4 regions of the Janthinobacterium sp. PAMC25594 genome follow, and region 3 is predicted to be linked to each of the others. Evidence: predicted binding sites of a transcription regulator. Region 3 holds the regulator's gene; each other region holds the start of a gene.
What was found. Region 3 encodes FNR, which switches genes on or off when oxygen is low (the NO sensors DNR and NnrR bind a similar motif). Its sites were predicted from a motif close to TTGATNNNNATCAA; they were not measured.
Positions count from the first base shown of each region.

Region 1 (2,990 bases), 3.1 Mb from region 3:
CGTGGCCATGCCGGTCATTGACCTTCTTGAAGAAATCGATGTCGGCGATGCCGATGGTCATCGCACTGCCCGCGCGACTGGCCCGCGCGGCCGTACGTACGGCTTCGATCTCGAAGGCGCGGCGGTTCGGCAGGTGGGTCAGGGGATCGCTCAGGGCGATGCGCTGCAAATGCTGCCAGCGGGCCGCATTCTGCTGTTCGATGGCGCGTGCGTGGCGCTGGTCGATAAAAAAGGCGCCCAGGTAGTTTTCGTCGTCCAGCTTGCCCAGGTCCATGGCCTTGAGCACGATGGGCAGCATGGTGCCATCGTGGTGGCGTATGGCGAAATGGCGCTTGTGGCCGAGTACCGTGGACTTCTTTTCGCCGGCCAGATAGGCGCCGATCCGTGCGCCATGCTGCTTGCGCACGGAGTCGGGCAGCAGCGCCTCGATCTGCTGGCCCGACAGGCTGCCCGGGGCATAACCGCTCAGCGCATACATGGCGTCGTTCGCATAGCGGATGCGTGAACCCGCATCGATGATGACGGCGGCGTCGTCGGCGGCGTCGAGCAGACGCAAGGCCAGGATTTTGTTCATGTGCTTGTCCCCTGCATGAATGCGGATTTCCTGGGAAGACGAAGGCCACGATCTCGCTGCCCCATTTTTGTTTTCCCTTAGGAATCATCATACCTCAAATAAAATTGAATGCAATGAATTTCATGATTTTAATGATTTGTATTTCTGGCGCAACTGCCATCACGGCCCTGAATTCACCAGAAAACAAGCAGTTTTCCTCTGTGGCTCGGGCAAATTTCTCATTCTCAATGTTATTAAAAATAACAAATTTGTTTAATTTTTTAATTAAATGTTGTATTTGGTAAATTTATGTAGCAAAATAAATTTGATCTACATCAAAAAGATGGCGAATAAGAGAAAGAAAAGCAGAGGGCGTGGTGCCTTCGCGCTTGTTCACCATCAGGGCAGGAATAGGCGAACGCTGCTGAGGTCAGGGCGTCAGCTGGCTGGATCCGGATGGCGCCGCCATTCGGTTGTGCTGGATTTAGGGAGCGAACATGCGTACAAATATGCCGGTAACGGACAGGGAGTATGTGCTGCATGCTGGCCAGACGGTGGTATCGAAGACTGATTTGCAGGGCAACATCACCTATATCAACCAGGATTTCATCGACATCAGCGGCTTTTCGGCCGAGGAGCTGATCGGCGCGCCGCAAAACATCGTGCGCCATCCGGACATGCCGGTCGAAGCATTCGCCGACTTCTGGCGCACCATCAAGAGCGGCAAGGCATGGACGGGCATGGTCAAGAACCGCTGCAAGAATGGCGATTACTACTGGGTGGAAGCGAATGCCGCGCCGATGCTGGAGCATGGCAAGATGGTGGGCTACACCTCGATCCGCGTCAAACCCAGCCGGGAACAGGTAGCCGCCGCCGAGCAAGCTTACCGGGCCATCAAGCAAGGCAGCAGCACGCTCGAAGTGCGCGAGGGCGTGGCCGTGCACCGCTCGGTCCTGCGGCGCCTGAACCCGATGGCGCAGCTGTCGCTGCGCGCCAGGCTGGGCCTGGTGTTCGGCTCGCTGGCGCTGCTGTTCGTCGCGGCGCCGGCCATCTCTTACGTGGCCGCCGGGCATGCCGGCATGCCGATGCTGTTTACTACCCTGTGCGGCGTGGTGTCATGCGCTGCCGGCGGTTATACCTTGCAGCGCTCGGCCGTGATGCCGCTGCAGCGCATGCGCAGCGATATCGAGCGCATGAGCGCGGGCGATCTGTCGGGCAGCATCAGCGCCAGCGGCAACGACGAGCTGACTGCTGTGGTACAGGCGTTGCGCGTCTTGCAGACGAATGTCAAGCTGCTGGTCGGACAAATCAAGGAATCGACGGGCGTGGTTGGCCGTGGCGCGCAGGAAATCGCCGAAGGCAACGCGAACCTGTCGCAGCGCACGGAGTCGCAGGCGAGCGCGCTGGAAGAGACGGCATCGTCCATGGAAGAGCTGACGGGAACGGTCAAGCAGAATGCCGATAATGCGCGCGAGGCGAACCGCCTCGTCAGCGCCGCCTCGGAGACGGCGCACAAGGGCGAGCAAGCCATGTCGCAGGTGATCGTCACCATGGGGTCGATTCAGGAAAGCTCGCGCAAGATCGTCGACATCATCGGCGTGATCGATGGCATCGCCTTCCAGACGAATATCCTGGCCCTGAATGCGGCCGTGGAGGCGGCGCGCGCTGGTGAGCAGGGACGTGGTTTCGCCGTGGTGGCTTCCGAGGTGCGCAACCTGGCCCACCGCTCGGCCCAGGCGGCCAAGGAAATCAAGGTACTGATCGGCGACTCGGTGGACAAGGTGGGCGTGGGTAGCCGGCTGGTGCAGGATGCCGGCAAGACCATGGGGGAGATCGAGCAATCGGTGCGCCAGGTGGCCGGTTACATGACCGACATCACGGCCGCCAGCCAGGAACAGAGCGAGGGCATCGAGCAAATCAACCAGGCCATCACGCAGATGGATGACGTGACGCAGCAAAATGCGGCCCTGGTCGAACAGGCTTCCGCCGCGGCGACCGACATGCAGCAGCAGGCCATGCAACTGGCGACCTTGGTTGATTCTTTCCAGCTGGTGCGCAGTGTCGCGGCCGGCGTGGTGGCACGGCAGCCAGCCAGGGCTGCCGCAGCACGCAGGCCGTTGTCCGTGACGAGGCTGGTAAAGAGTGCTTAAAACGCGTGGCTGACGGCGTAAATCAGCAAGCCGGCCAGGCCGCCAACGATGGTGCCGTTGATGCGGATGAATTGCAGGTCGCGCCCGATGGCCAGTTCGATGCGCTCGCTCATTTCGTCCTTGCTCCACAGGTCCAGCCGTCCGGCGATGAAGGCGCCCACTTCGCCCCGGTAGCGCCGCACCAGCGACCCGCTGCCGGCGACGATGGCGTCGTTCAGCCACGCACGCGCGTGCCTGTCCTGGTCCAGCACCTTGCCCGTGTTGCGCGCCAGGCTGGCGATCGCTTG
Region 1 is NZ_CP080377.1:901,440-904,429, reverse strand. It holds gene KY494_RS03965 (sensor domain-containing diguanylate cyclase) at 1-574, opposite strand, end outside; gene KY494_RS29985 (PAS domain-containing methyl-accepting chemotaxis protein) at 1,051-2,703, shown strand; gene KY494_RS03955 (DUF445 domain-containing protein) at 2,700-2,990, opposite strand, start outside.
Region 1: the regulator FNR is predicted to act here: its motif matches at 879-892, upstream of KY494_RS29985 (PAS domain-containing methyl-accepting chemotaxis protein).

Region 2 (2,990 bases), 2.7 Mb from region 3:
GGCCCGTTGCAGCGGCAGCGCCATCGACGCCATCGGCGTGCAGGAAGAAGCGTCATACGCCGAGTGGCGCCTCGCGCGCCGCGTGCTGCTGAACCCTGGCAGCCTGGGCGGAGAGCTGCATGAAATCACCTTGACGGGCCCGGCCGGCGCCACCTGGGAAGCGGGGGCGCTGGCGGAAATCATCGCTTGCAACGCGGACGGCAGCGAGGGTGACGCGCAGGGTGAGCATAAAGTCCAGCATGCGCCGCGCAGCTACTCGCTCGCTTCACTGCCGTCCGATGGCGAACTGCAGTTGCTGGTGCGCCAGGAACGCCATGCGGGCGAGGAAAACGACGGGTACGGCATCTGTTCCGGCTGGCTTACGCGTTTCGCGCCGCTGGATAGCACCATCCGCCTGCGCCTGCAAGCCAATCCCGCCTTCGCGCCCGCCCTGGTCGACGTACCCTGCATTTATATCGGCAATGGTTCCGGCCTGGCCGGCCTGCGTGCGCACCTGCGCGCGCGCCAGCGGGCGGGGCTGGCCCGTAACTGGCTGCTGTTTGGCGAACGGCAGCAAGCTTTTGACAGCGTCTGCGGCGCAGAGTTGCAAGGCTGGCTCGACGCTGGCCACCTGGCGCGACTGGACCGTGTCTTTTCGCGCGATGGTGAAACACGACAATACGTGCAGGACCGCCTGCGCGCCAGCGCGGACGAACTGCGCGACTGGCTGGCGCACGGCGCCATCGTCTACGTGTGCGGCAGCCTGCAAGGCATGGCGGCAGGAATCGATGCTGTGCTGCAAGAAGTCCTGGGCCAGGAAGGCCTCGACGCCCTGCTGGCGGCGGGACGCTACCGCCGCGATGTGTATTGATCTGCCTCAGCACATGGTCAGCGCCGCCCGGCTATGTGGGCGGGCGCACAGTCAGCGCCAGCCATCGGACTAGAGTGGGGACATCGCGGCATGGCGCCCTGCCCGCCGCGCCACCCACTGTCTGCGAGGCTAGCCATGAAAAACCCCTGGATGAGCATGTACCTGAGCGCCGCCAACCGCATCGCCAACACGGCGCGCGGCCACGCCACGGCCGCCGTCAAGCGCGAAGCGGCGAAAAATACGCGGCAGTTGACGCAAGTGTGGTTCGATTCCTTCCTGCCCCCGGCAGGCAAGCCGCGGCGCAGCCGCAAGGCCAAATAAGCCCCTGGCAACAGGCGAACTGGTGCGGTGCGTCACAGCAATTAGTTGAAGTTTCAATCAGATGAACTAAACTGCAAGCATGGTAGTACATAGGAAGTGACCGGCAGGCGCCGCATCCCCGCGCCGCCACCGGGACACCGGGAGACGACCATGTTGACGCTCAAAGTGCTGGCCTGCCTTGCCCTGTCGGCCTTGCTGCTCGTGCCCCTCGTACTGCGCGACGCGATGCAGACGTCGGCCGGGCAGCAGATGCAGGTGCCGAATGTTGATGCCCATGCCATGTGGAGCCATTGGCCTCGGCAATAAGACGCGCGGCTGACAAAACACCGCTGACTGCGTTGCTTTGACTTGCCGTACTAGCGTACTGTCTGCGTCAAAGACGCCTTGCCAGCGGCGTTTTTCAGCGGCGCTCGCTAGTGGTGCTCAGCTTTAAGAGCCGCTTCATTGCGGGTGGGGAATTGTTCCCTTCTCCCATTTGTTTTTGTCTCGTTTTCCTCATCCCCTCTTCACCATAATTTTGATCCAGGTCATGGATTTCCCCCTTCGCTGCGTCCACACTGGAACAGTCCGCTTCGCATCGCGACGGACTTAACCGGGAGCATCGGCATGGGTATATCGGCTTGGAAAGACGAGATGGCGCTGGGCGTTCCCGCCATCGACGAGGCGCATGAGGCGCTGTTTCAGGAGCTGGCGCGGCTGGGGCAGTTGAGCGACCAGCATTTCAGCGTGGCGTTTCGTGAACTGATTGCGGCCGTCGAGCGCGATTTCCGCGAGGAAGAGGATTTGATGGAACAAATCGGTTTCCCCTCGCTGGCGAATCACCGGGAACAGCATGCGCGCGTGCTCAGCGGCTTGCACCATGCGTGGGCCGCCGTCGATGAAGGCGACCTGGAACAGGGACGCCATGCGCTGTCGCTCCTGCCGCAATGGCTGATCTTCCACCAGGCCACCATGGACCTGGCCCTGGCGGCGGCCCTGGAGCTGGTGCAGCGCCAGCCCAACTAGATCTACAGCAGCAGCACTGTGGCCTGCTCGGGCAGGACGACGCGGTAGTGTCCCGGGTATTTGTCTTCGCCGTCGAAAATCTTGCAAAACACGGGCTGATTGATGTCGTTGACGGCCGGCTCATTCATGGGCAAGGTGGCGATCATTTGCTCGCCATCCATCAGCTGCAAGGCACTGCCCCGCTCGGTCGCGCAAAAGGCCAGCGATTGCACATCGCTGGCGAACGGCCGCTTGTACCACGGCGTGATGGCCCGCACGGCGCGACGGGCGTCGCGCAAGACTTGCCCCACGCGCGTGACATTCCACGCATCGCGCGCCACGGACGGCTGGAGCACGATATTTGCCGTCAGCTCGCCCCTGCCCTTGTTCACCAGGAAAATGCCATCCTGCGCGGCGATGTCGTCGTTGAGCGGCACGACAAACACGCCGCCGGCGGATACCTTGATCGGCACGGGAGCGCCATTGCCTTGCAGGGCCACGCGCACATCGTCGATGGTGGCGCTGAGCTTGGCGGGAATCAGGCGCAGGGCCATGACCACGCTGCCGCTCGACACTTGCCACACTTTCCTGGCCGTCAGATAACTCTCGCGGTACGCCGTGAAACGGATGCGCGGCGCCTTGGCGTCGCTGTTGGCCGTGACCGTCACCGTTTGCGGGGGCAAGGCGTCCTCCGCTGGCGCAACGGGCGGCGGCACGGCATCGGTAACAGGCGGCACGCTGGCGCTCTGCAGCGGCGCGGGAACAGCCGGCGGCGGCGCGTGTTCCTGGGCCTGGCCCAGCGACACGACACACAACCATCCGGCACAAGCGATCC
Region 2 is NZ_CP080377.1:1,340,546-1,343,535, forward strand. It holds gene KY494_RS30000 (sulfite reductase subunit alpha) at 1-850, shown strand, start outside; gene KY494_RS05840 (hypothetical protein) at 986-1,171, shown strand; gene KY494_RS05845 (hypothetical protein) at 1,322-1,477, shown strand; gene KY494_RS05850 (bacteriohemerythrin) at 1,778-2,176, shown strand; gene KY494_RS05855 (hypothetical protein) at 2,179-2,990, opposite strand, start outside.
Region 2: the regulator FNR is predicted to act here: its motif matches at 1,689-1,702, upstream of KY494_RS05850 (bacteriohemerythrin).

Region 3 (2,990 bases):
CAGGTTGTCCTTGTACAGGCGCAGCACGCCGATCACCACGCCGGCCACCTGGCCATCGGCCGTGAGCACGGGCGCGACCATCTGCACGATGGGCATGCCGCTCGATTTGCCCAGCATCGGCTCGGTGATCATGGGCTGGCGCGTGCGCAAGACGGTCTGGAAATATTCGCGCTCGGCCACGTTGATGCCGATGCGGCCCGTGACCAGCGGCATGTCGGCCACGACGGCGCCGTGCGCATCGAGCACCAGCACGTCGTCGAACAGCACCAGCATCGCGCGGCGCGAATAGTATTCGCGCAATTGGGCGGGCTGGCCGATCAATTCCGGCGGCTGCTGCCTGGCCGTCAGCGTGACGATCTGCAGCAGCATGCCCAGCTTGTCGTCGAGTTCGGCAGCGGTACGGGTGATCAGGGCAGATTGCTGGCTCAGCAGTACTCGGGTGAAGTCGGCGCGCATGTGCTGCAGCTGGATCATGGTGACCAGCGCGATCATGGCGATCGAGGTCAGGCTGGTGGCCAGCGCGACTTTTACTTTGATGCCGAGTGGCTTCATGATTTCCTTTTCAGTACCGGGCGGCACAGGCGGCAGATAATGCTGTCAGGAATTTTCCTATCAATGCCCCAGCTTGGCAAGCGCCACCGCGCAAATTGCCCTCCCCGCATGGGCTTTTGACGATGTTGCCATATAATCAAAGTCAGAACGTCGTTTATTCAGCGGAAATGCGGTGAAATTGGCACACGGCAACCCTGTATGCAGTAAACTTGTTGTTGCATTTTCTAAAAGGTACCGACATGACTGAAGCGCTACTCACTCCCACCATGCCCACAGTGACCGTGGAAGCGTTGCGTGCGCGATGCTCGACCTGCAGCATGCATCAATTGTGCCTGCCAATGGGCCTCGATGTGGGCGACATGGACAGGCTGGACCAGATCATCGGCCGCCGCCGCAAGATCGTGCGCGGTGCCTCGCTGTTCCGCATCGGCGACTCGTTCCAGAACCTGTACGCGATCCGCCTGGGGCACTTCAAGACGTACCAGATCAATCCGGGCGGCGAAGAGCAGGTGACGGGTTTCCAGATGGCTGGCGAACTGCTGGGCATGGATGCCATCAGCGCCGACCGCCACCACTGTAATGCGGTGGCGCTGGAAGACAGCGAAGTGTGTGAAATTCCTTTTTCCAGCCTGGAACAATTGCTGGGCAATATGCCGACCCTGCTGCGCCATTTCCATCGCATGATGAGCCAGGAAATCACGCGCGAACAAAGCGTCATGCTGTTGCTGGGCAATATGCAGGCGACCCAGCGTTTTGCCGCCTTTATCGTCAACCTGGCCTCGCGCTATGAAGCGCGCGGCTATTCGGCCAGCAAATTTCAGCTGCGCATGTCGCGCGAGGAAATCGGCAATTACCTGGGGCTGACCATCGAGAGCGTCAGCCGTTTATTGTCGAAATTCAAGAAGGAAGGCTGGCTGCGCGTCTCCAACCGCGAGATCGAGATCTTGCAGCCGGCCAAACTGAAGGCCATTACGGCCGGTACCGACGTCTGCAAATAAGGCTTACAGCTCTTCATCGGCGTGCAGCGCGATGCTGCGCTGCAGCGGCCAGGTCCAGATGCCGGACAGGCGCCACTCGCGTTTGTCGTTTTCCACCAGTACTTGCCAGCGGCTGCGTTCGAGCATCGGCAGCGCTACGGAAAAATTGCCGGCCGCATCGGGCTGCACCAGCAGCTTGATATCCTTTTCCGGCAGGGTCGCATGCGCCAGATGCAGCTGCAACGGACCCTGATAAGCCTTGCCGAAGCTGTGCACGGAACCACTGAGGCGCGCTGACGCCACATCATAGGACAGGCTGGTATCCATCGCCAGGTCGCTGGCGATCGTGTCGCGCCGCAAGTCCTGGTTGATCGCCTTGCCCTGCTTGTAATAATCACCTACCACCAGCGCATCGGGCTGCGTAAACGCGATATACGCCATGCAGCTGCCGACGACCACGGACAGGCCGGGACCGATCATCAGCAGCCAAGGCCAGCGATGCTTGTACCACGGTGCAACGGGAGGTTGCAGTTTCAGACTGTCGGACATTTTGTTCTCCTTGGGGGCGGACCCTGTGGGTCTGACCCCAGCTTTTGCTTCCGGGTTGAAAATCAAGTGACCCTAACGCATGATTGATGATACCCCTACGGCGAAATACCGGGGTCGGACCCAGAGGGTCCGACCCCGAATCAACATCACCGCGGCACGATGAAGACCGCGCTTTCACGCACATGCAGCGATGGGTCGTCCAGCGAGTGCAATTCGATCGCAATCTTGTTCGACCCCTTTTCTCCCACGCCGTGCGGCACGCGCAGGCGGATCGGCCAGCCCAGCGTTTCCGTCGGCTGCAAGGTCACCTCTTCGCGCGTCAGCAAGGTCAGGCCCGGCAAGCCGGAAGCGCTGATTTTGAAATGCTGGGTTTGCTCGGACGTGTTCATGATCTGCAGGCGGTAGACGTTTTCGATCATGCCGTCTTCCACTTCGCGTCCCATCGAACCGCGGTCGCGGATCACGTCCATTTTCAGGGGCGTGCGCAGGGCCAGCGAGGTACACACGGCGATGATGATCAGGGCCAGGATGGAAGTGTAGATCAAGACGCGCGGGCGCATGGCGCGCTGGCGTATCTGCTTCGAATTGAAGTTGTTTTCCATCGCATGGTCGGTACTGTAGCGTACCAGTCCCCGTGGCCGCTCGACCTTGTCCATCACGGTATTGCAGGCATCGACGCAGGCGGCGCAGCCGATGCATTCATACTGCAGGCCGTTGCGGATATCGATGCCGGTCGGACACACCTGCACGCACAGCGTGCAGTCGATGCAATCGCCGAGCTTGTCGTTGTTGCCGGCCTTCTTGCTGATGGCGCCACGCGGTTCGCCGCGCTTGGCATCGTAAGTGATGATCAGGGTGTCCTGGTCGAACATGGCGCTCTGGAAGCGCGCGTAGGGGCACATGTATTTGCAC
Region 3 is NZ_CP080377.1:3,997,023-4,000,012, forward strand. It holds gene KY494_RS17975 (response regulator) at 1-552, opposite strand, end outside; gene fnr (fumarate/nitrate reduction transcriptional regulator Fnr) at 792-1,550, shown strand; gene KY494_RS17985 (FixH family protein) at 1,554-2,078, opposite strand; gene ccoG (cytochrome c oxidase accessory protein CcoG) at 2,225-2,990, opposite strand, start outside.

Region 4 (2,990 bases), 750 kb from region 3:
TTTTTCAGGCGTTTAATTAGTCAGGCCGCCAAAACGTTCGTAGAACCACGGCTCCACGTCCGGCGCCTGCTCATCCTCGCGCCGCAGGGTGGCCAGGATATGTTCCTCGGCCGCCGCATGGGTGAGGCGGTACAGGTCGCGCGCCAGCGCATACGCTTGCGTGCCGGGCCACGGTTCGGGCAGCAGTTCGACGGGCAGTTGCGGGTCGTGCAATTGCACGCGGCGGTAGGCGTGCGTCAGCAGCGAGCGGATGACAAACGCTTGCTCCGCATCGAACACGGGTTCCTGCTGGAGCAAGGTCAGCAGGGGCTGGAAGCTGGCGATGAATTTTTCGTAGCCGGCCATCACTTCCGACAAGTCCCAGCATTCGCCCACCATGTCGCGCAGCGGGCGTGTGCTGACATCCGGCAACTCTGTCGTGTGGCAAACATACAGCTTGCCCTGTACCTCGTTGCGCACGAGGATGTCTTCCAGCGCCTCCGAGTTGCTGGCTGGATGGCCAAAGATGCCGGGAGAGATCAAGCCATAGCCAGCCCACAATAATTCCTTGCGCAGCGCCCCCCGCTCGGCGGCGCCGATGCTGCCGGCCGGCCCGATCACCAGGGTCCAGCTGCCATCCCAGTGCACGACCAGCGGCGCATAGATGCGGCGATAGGCGCGTTCGAAGCGGGCCAGCGCTTCCGGGCGTATCGTATAGGCGCTGCGGCGGCCGTCGCGTTGCGAGCTGAGCCAGCCCTCCTGCGCCAGGCGGAACACGCTGGTGCGCAGCAAGCGGTCATTCACGCCAAACGGTGCCAGCAGGTCGATCAGGCTGCCCAGCCAGATGGCGCCGCCGCGCGGCACGATGGCGTCGCCGAAAATCGTCATCACCAGGGACTTTGAGCGCGGTGGGTCGCTTTCCAGGAAATCGGCTATCCATGCCGTGCAGCGGGTGTTCTTCATGTGGTTCCGGTCTGGCCGTGTTGCGGTCGATTCAATAAAAGCAGCAGTTTACTTGGCTGCGCGGGTAGCGCGTCAATAATTTGCCGGAAGCGCTGGTGGCACTTCGTAGTGTTTTCTCATAAGCAATATCATACGCACAAAAAAGCTGCACAAGATACGAATTTTTAAAATGACTCACATCAAGTGTATGCAAATCGTTTTTTGTATCGTATTATCTGTTCATCGCACCGCGTTGCTGCGCAAAATCAAAGACATGGGAGACAGATCATGTACGCACAAATGGTTGAAACCGGCCTCAAGAACGTCCGCTCCATCGACGACATGGGCCAGGAAGAGCGCGCTTTTCAGGCGCGCATCGACGAAGGCATCAAGATCGAGGCCAAGGATTGGATGCCGGACGCTTACCGCAAGACCCTGATCCGCCAGATTTCGCAGCATGCGCACTCGGAAATCGTCGGTCAATTGCCCGAAGGTAACTGGGTCACGCGCGCACCGACCCTGAAACGCAAGTCCATCCTGCTGGCGAAGATCCAGGACGAAGCCGGTCACGGCCTGTACCTGTACAGCGCCGCGGAAACCCTGGGCGTGTCGCGCGACGATCTGCTCGCTGCCTTGCACTCGGGCAAAGCCAAGTATTCCAGCATCTTCAACTATCCCACCCTGTCGTGGGCCGACATGGGCGCCATCGGCTGGCTGGTCGACGGCTCCGCCATCATCAACCAGATTCCCCTGTGCCGCTGCTCGTATGGTCCGTATGCGCGCGCCATGATCCGCGTCTGCAAGGAAGAATCCTTCCATGCACGCCAGGGCTACGACATCATGATGTCGCTGTGCAAGGGTACGCCAGAGCAGAAAGCCATGGCGCAGGATGCCCTGAACCGCTGGTGGTGGCCATCGCTGATGATGTTCGGCCCGTCCGACGCCGCCTCCGTCAACAGCGCCCAATCGGCGCAATGGCGCATCAAGCTGTTCTCGAACGACGAATTGCGCCAGCGCATGGTCGACCAGACCGTGCCGCAAATCGAATACCTGGGCCTGACCGTGCCCGATCCCGACCTGAAGTTCAATGCCGAAACAGGCCACTATGAATTCGGCGAGATCGACTGGTCCGAGTTCAACAATGTCCTGAAGGGCAATGGCCCGTGCAACCGCGAGCGCCTGCAAACGCGGGTCAAAGCGTATGAAGACGGCGCATGGTTCCGCGATGCCTTGCTCGCGTATGCAGACAAGCAAGCCGCTAATAAAGCAGCAGCGTAATTACATAAGACAGATAGGGGAGAGCAACATGAGCAAAGAATGGCCATTGTGGGAAGTTTTCATCCGCAGCCAGCACGGCCTGGCGCACAAGCATGTGGGCAGCCTGCACGCCTCCGACGCCACCATGGCGGTCAACCATGCGCGCGACGTCTACACGCGCCGCAATGAAGGCGTGAGCATCTGGGTGGTGCGCGCGGCCGATATCGTCGCCAGCAGCCCTGGCGACAAGGGCGCCCTGTTCGAACCGTCGAACAGCAAGGTGTACCGCCATCCCACCTTCTTCCCGATGCCGGAAGAAGTCAAGAACCTGTGATGGGAGCGCCTGTAATGGATGACAAGATTAACTACTTGCTGCGCCTGGGCGACAACGCCCTGATCCTCAGCCAGCAACTGTCGCAGCTGTGCGGCAAGGGGCCGGCGCTGGAAGAAGACATGGCGCTGACCAACGTGGCGCTCGACCTGCTGGGCCAGACGCGCTTGTGGTTCAGCTATGCGGCCGAACTGGAAAATGCGGGCCGCGACGAGGATGACATCGCCTTCTTGCGCGACGCCCACGACTTCAAGAATTGCTTGCTGCTGGAGCAGCCGAACGGCAATTACGCCGACACCATGATGCGCCAGTTCTTCTTCGACAGCTGGCACTACTTCCAGTTGCTGGAACTGGCGAAATGCAGCGATCCACGCATCGTCGAAGTGGCGCAGAAGTCGATCAAGGAAGTGACGTATCACCTGCGCCGCAGCGGCGACCTGATTGTGCGTCTCGGCGACGGCACGGCGGACAGCCATGCCAA
Region 4 is NZ_CP080377.1:4,746,568-4,749,557, forward strand. It holds gene paaX (phenylacetic acid degradation operon negative regulatory protein PaaX) at 13-942, opposite strand; gene paaA (1,2-phenylacetyl-CoA epoxidase subunit PaaA) at 1,210-2,199, shown strand; gene paaB (1,2-phenylacetyl-CoA epoxidase subunit PaaB) at 2,228-2,512, shown strand; gene paaC (1,2-phenylacetyl-CoA epoxidase subunit PaaC) at 2,527-2,990, shown strand, end outside.
Region 4: the regulator FNR is predicted to act here: its motif matches at 1,112-1,125, upstream of paaA (1,2-phenylacetyl-CoA epoxidase subunit PaaA).